DNA from 2 places in the Nocardiopsis sp. NPDC006832 genome. Region 2 is predicted to be linked to the other one. Evidence: riboswitches for the same ligand, from Rfam matches in the RefSeq annotation. Region 2 holds a riboswitch; the other holds the start of a gene.
The links. A riboswitch is a leader RNA that binds a small molecule or an ion and turns the genes downstream of it on or off. The one in region 2 is predicted to bind glycine.
Positions count from the first base shown of each region.

Region 1: it holds a riboswitch for glycine, as region 2 does, so the genes downstream of both, gcvP (aminomethyl-transferring glycine dehydrogenase) here and gcvT (glycine cleavage system aminomethyltransferase GcvT) in region 2, are expected to answer to the same signal.

Region 1 covers NZ_JBEYLC010000037.1:26,478-29,443, forward strand. The annotation lists gene ABZ717_RS18030 (bifunctional nuclease family protein) at 1-192, shown strand, start outside; gene ABZ717_RS18035 (MerR family transcriptional regulator) at 661-1,149, shown strand; glycine riboswitch at 1,277-1,369, shown strand; gene gcvP (aminomethyl-transferring glycine dehydrogenase) at 1,492-2,966, shown strand, end outside.
Region 2 covers NZ_JBEYLC010000003.1:184,861-187,826, forward strand. The annotation lists gene ABZ717_RS02715 (3-deoxy-7-phosphoheptulonate synthase) at 1-532, shown strand, start outside; gene ABZ717_RS02720 (penicillin-binding transpeptidase domain-containing protein) at 612-1,514, opposite strand; glycine riboswitch at 1,664-1,764, shown strand; gene gcvT (glycine cleavage system aminomethyltransferase GcvT) at 1,912-2,966, shown strand, end outside.

The sequences.
Region 1 (2,966 bases), on a different contig from region 2:
GTCGAGGTCAGTGCACGACCCTCCGACTCCATTGCCCTGGCCCTGCGGACCGGAACCCCGATCTACGCGCACGAGGACGTGATCGACGAGGCGGGGATGCCGATACCCGACGAGCAGGAGGACCAGGTCGAGGCGTTCCGGGAGTTCCTGGACAACATCTCGCCCGAGGACTTCGGTCGACGCAGTACCTGAGAGATCGCAAGGGCGGGGCCCGCGCACGGCGTGGGCCCCTCTTCCTTGCCCGAGCGGGCCCATCGGCCCATGAGGCCGAGGACACGGCTGTGACCTGCGACTTCATTATCGGGGTCAGTGGTAGATTGGGATGAGGGAATGGACGCGGCGACCACAACCGAAAAGGCCCGGTCTCCTCGGGGCATCGGACGTACGGGTGGGTCGGAGCCGTCACCGCGCGTACTTGGCGACGCGCCGGGCGGCTTCGTTGACGCTGCCTTGGCGTCGCCCTACCGTCAGTGCTGTGGAACCTGCGGCGCGCCCATTCCCTGAGTGGACCTTCCCCTGTCGATGCCGCCGTGGGACGAGAAGCCGGAGGTCGGCGTGGCGGTAGCGAGCGGCAAGCGGGATCCCCATGACAGGCGGTCTGCGCTGCGGCTAGCGGGGCAGCAGGGCCTACTGTGCGAAGAGGACGTGATGGCGCTGCCTATGGACGTCGGGTATCGGGGCCCAGCGGCGTGTACGGCCGCCGGGATCACCTATCGACAGCTCGACTACTGGGCCAGAACCGGCCTGGTGGAGCCGAGCGTGCGCACAGGAGCCGAAAACGCCCCGCTGTACAGTCTTCCGGACATCCTGATGCTGAAGGTGGCCAAGCGTCTCCTGGACACCGGGATCTCCCTGCAGCAGATCCGCACGGCCGTCGACCACCTGCGCGGCCGTCCCGCCGGGGAGTTGGCCCGCATCACCCTGATGAGCGACGGTGTGAGCGTCTACGAGTGCACCTCCCCCGACGAGGTCGTCGACCTCATGCAGCGGGGCCAGGGCATGTTCGGGTTGGCGTTGGCGAACGTGGCCCGTGAGCTGGAGGAGGCGCTGGGGGTCGTCCCGGCCGAGGCCCGTTCCGACCTTCCCACCCCGGACCCCCGACCCGTCGACGAACTGGCCCGTCGGCGACGTGAACGCCGTACCGGTTGAGAGCGGTACGAAGGTGTGCCCTGGCTCCTCGTTCCGGAGTCCGATCGAGTACCTTCGTAACCACAACAGGGGTGAAAACCGACATTTCTCCCTGCTTGGATACATGTACAGAGCGTCAGCAGGCTTTTGATATCGCGCGGGAGAGACCCCGACGCTACGGGGCGCCGACGGGGCAATACTCCCCAGTAACCTCTCAGGCACCATGGACCGCGCGAAGGAGGCCGCTCTGGAGCCGGCATCGTCGTGCCCGGTGACAGAGGGGGAGACCGTGAGGAACACCGCCGATCGAATCGGCCCTGTCACCAGGAGGTCTCCGTGACTGACCCGTCGAACGCCTCGACCATGGGCGCACCCGCCCGGGTCTTCGCCGACCGGCACATCGGCCCCACGCCCACCGAGACGGCGGAGATGCTCAAGACCGTGGGCTACGGCTCCACGACCGAGCTCATGAGCGCCGCCGTGCCCGAGTCCATCCTCACCGGCCCCGGGCAGAGCGCCCCGCTGGCCCTGCCCGAGGCCGCGGGAGAGGCCGAGGCCCTGGCCGAGCTGCGGGAGTTGGCCGGTCGCAACCGCCCCCACACCACACTCATCGGCCTGGGCTACTACGACACGCTCACCCCGCCGGTCATCCTGCGCAACATCATGGAGAACCCGGCCTGGTACACCGCGTACACGCCCTACCAACCGGAGATCTCCCAAGGCCGGTTGGAGGCCCTCCTCAACTTCCAGACCGCGGTCTCGGACCTGACCGGTCTGCCCATCACCGGCGCCTCGCTGTTGGACGAGGCGACCGCCGCGGCCGAGGCCATGACCCTGGCCCGACGCGCCTCCAAGGTCAAGAGCGACGTCTTCGTCGTGGACGCCGACGTCTTCCCGCAGACCCTGCAGGTGTTGCGCACCCGCGCCGAGCCCCTGGACATCGAGGTCGTCGTCGCCGACCTGACCAAGGGCCTGCCCGAGGGCGAGGCCTTCGGAGTCCTGGTCCAGTACCCGGCCTCCAGCGGTGTGGTCCGCGACCCGAGCGCGGTCATCGAGCAGGCGCACGAGCGCGGCGCGCTGGCCGTGGTCGCCGCCGACATCCTCGCCCTGACCCTGCTGCGCAGCCCCGGTGAACTGGGCGCGGACATCGCGGTGGGTTCCACCCAGCGCTTCGGTGTGCCGCTCGGCTTCGGCGGCCCGCACGCCGGTTACATGTCCGTGGGCGAGAAGCTGCGCCGGCAGCTGCCCGGTCGTCTGGTCGGGGTGTCCGTCGACAACGTCGGCAGACCCGCCTACCGTCTGGCCCTGCAGACCCGTGAACAGCACATTCGTCGGGAGAAGGCCACCAGCAACATCTGCACCGCCCAGGTACTGCTGGCGATCATGGCCGGCATGTACGCCGTCTACCATGGCCCCGACGGGCTGCGGGCCATCGCCCGTCAGGTGCACACCCGCACCGCGTCCCTGGCCGACGCGCTCACCAAGCGCGGCTTCGAGGTCGTCCACGGCGCGTACTTCGACACCCTGCGCGTGCGCGTGCCCAGCGCCGACCGCGTCGTGGAGCGGGCACTGGAGTCCGGCGTCAACCTGCTCGCCACCGACCAGCACACGGTCGGTCTGAGCGTGGACGAGACCACCGGCGTGGACACCCTGGGCAAGGTCCTGGCCGCCTTCGGCGAGGCCGACCGTGGTGCCGAGCGCGGCCCGGTGACGGTGGACGAGTCCGCCGACCGCCTGCCCGCGGACCTGACGCGCGGCGTCGACTACCTCACCCACGAGGTCTTCAACACCCACCGCAGTGAGACCTCGTTGCTGCGTTACATGCGCCGTCTGGCCGA
Region 2 (2,966 bases):
TCTGAGCACCCCCGTCGGGTTCAAGAACGGCACCGACGGTGACGTGCAGGTCGCAGTGGACGCCGTGGGCGCGGCCTCCGCTTCGCACACCTTCTTCGGTGTGGACCCCAGCGGTGCCGGTTCGGTCGTGGAGACCCAGGGCAACCCGGACTGCCACGTCATCCTGCGCGGCGGACGTAGCGGCCCCAACCACGACCCGGCCTCGGTGGGCGCCGCCCTAGAGGTCATCGGCGGGGCCGGTCTGCCTCCGCGGCTGATGATCGACGCCAGCCACGCCAACAGCGGCAAGGACCACGTCCGCCAGGTGGGTGTGGCCCAGGAGATCGCCGACCAGGTCGCCGAGGGCCAGAAGGGGATCATCGGCGTGATGCTGGAGAGCTTCATCGAGGAGGGCGCCCAGAAGCTCGGGGACCCGGCCGCGCTGACCTACGGCCAGTCCATCACCGACAAGTGCATGGGCTGGGAGACCACCGAGGGTGTGCTGACCAACCTCGCCGAGGCCGTGCGCCGGCGCCGCAAGAACGCCGCCTGACCCTCGTCCCCCACGACGTGGAAGGGGGCTCGACACGGAACATCCGTGCCGAGCCCCCTTTCCGCGTCCACGGGACCGTTCAGGCACCCGCGGCGCTCGGCGGGAGCACGTCGAGTTCCACCAGGAAGTCGCGTCCCAGCGACTCGCGCAGCCCGGGGTCGGTGTCCTCGTCCAGACGCAACGCGAACGTGTGCAGGTCATCCCCGTTCTCCACCCAACCGACCCACCAGCCCGGCACCGAATCGGCCTCCGCGCCGAGACCGGTCCGCCCGTACAGGGCGTAGTCGCCGCCGCGTTCGATCTCCAGCATCTCCCGCAGTGCCTCCTGGTGCTCCACCTCCACCGGCAGGTCGGCGCGGGCCAGCGCCGCCAGGAACGTGGTCTGCTCCACCGCGGTGATCTCCAGCGGACCGTCCACCCAGAACCGGCCCGGTTCGCCGTCCTCGCCCACCTTGCGGTTGCCGTAGTCGAAACGGTCCACCCAGGTGGACATCCGGTCGTGACCGATGCGTTCGGCGACCTCCTGGTGCAACGACACGTCGGGGGTGGGCAGGGATTCGCGCAGACTCAGCTCGTCCTCGCCCCCGTCGGAGACCACCTCGTCGAGGTCGGACACCACACCCGTCTCCAGGGCGATGAGCGTGTTCGGGAGCTTGAACGTGGACGCCGGAACCACCCGTTCGCGGGCCTGCTCGGCGCCCACCACGGTCACGGAACCCTCCCGCACGTCGTGGAGCACGAAGGTGCCCTCCACCCCCGCCTCGTCCAGCAGCGAAGCGAGCTCGGGGCGCTCCACCGCCTCCAGGTCACCGAACGCGATCGGGGTGCCGCTCTGGTCCGGCCGAGCAGGCCGGTCCGCCTCGGGTTCGGCCCCACCACCCGAGCACGCGACGCCCGCCACGAGGGTGAGAACGGAACCGGTGGCGGCCAGGGCGAAGCGGACCGTCCTGGGAGAACGGATGGGAACGGTGTCGGTACGCACTCGGCTCCTCCAGCGGTGTTCGAGGGAACGTCCGATCCCAAGCTAGGTCATGATCCCGTTCCGGTCCCCCACCTTCCGAAGAGTCGATCCACAACCCGTCGGCCACTCTTGGGAGCCCTGTGTCGCCGCTGCTAGGCTGAACCCGTTGCTGACCCCGTACGGGAGAGCGCCCACGTAACCAACGCGGGCCGCCGAAGGAGCAATCCCTCCCCACAGACAACCTCTCAGGCACACGGACCGTACGGGCGAGACCACTCTGGAAAGCAGGGACGACGTTCCCTCGCCGAAGGTGCAAGCCACACCACATGCGTGGCGAAGCTCTCAGGCACCCATGACAGAGGGGGAGGATGGCAACGCCTCAACGCAACAATCGACGCCCATCCTCTCGGGAGTGCCCATGTCAGAGTCCACCTCCACGCCCCGTCTGACGGCGTTGCACAAGACCCACGAAGAGGCCGGGGCCACCCTCGTCGACTTCGCCGGCTGGCTCATGCCGCTGCGCTACGGCAGCGAGACCGCCGAACACACCGCGGTCCGCGAGGCCGCCGGGCTCTTCGACCTCTCCCACATGGGTGAGATCCGTCTGAGCGGCCCGCAGGCCGACCAGGCCCTCGACAACGCCCTGGCCGGCCACCTGTCCAAGCTCAAGGTCGGCCGCGCCCGCTACACCATGCTCACCGCCGAGGACGGCGGCGTCCTCGACGACCTCATCGTGTATCGCCTGGCCGAGGAGGAGTTCCTCGTCGTGGCCAACGCGATCAACGTCCCGGTGGTCGCCTCCGCCCTGGCCGAGCGCGCCGTCGGATTCGACGTCGAGGTCGTCGACGAGTCCGCGGACTACTCCCTCATCGCCCTGCAGGGCCCCAAGGCCGTCGAGATCCTCGCCCCGCTCACCGACGCGAACCTGGACGAGATCCGCTACTTCGCCGGCTACTCGCACAGCGTCGCCGGGGTCCCCGTACTGCTGGCCCGCACCGGCTACACCGGCGAGGACGGCTTCGAGATCTTCATCAGGCCCTCCGACAAGGCACCCGAGATCTGGGCCGCCCTCATGGCCGCCGGCGCCGAGCACGGGCTGGTCCCCGCCGGGCTGTCGGCCCGCGACACCCTGCGCCTGGAGGCCGGGATGCCGCTCTACGGCCAGGAACTCACCGCCGCGCTCACCCCCTTCGACGCCGGACTGGGCCGCGTGGTCAAGTTCGAGAAGGGCGACTTCGTAGGCCGCGCCGCCCTTGAGGAGGCATCGCGCACCGCGCGCGCCCGGCGCCTGGTCGGGTTCGTCGCCCGCGGCCGCCGCCCGCTGCGCAAGGGCCAGGACGTCCTGCGCGACGGCGCCGTCGTCGGAACCATCACCAGTGGCGCCCCCTCCCCCACCCTGGGCCGCCCCATCGCCATGGCCTACGTGGACGGCGACCTCGACACCACGACCGGCACGTTCACCGTCGACGTGCG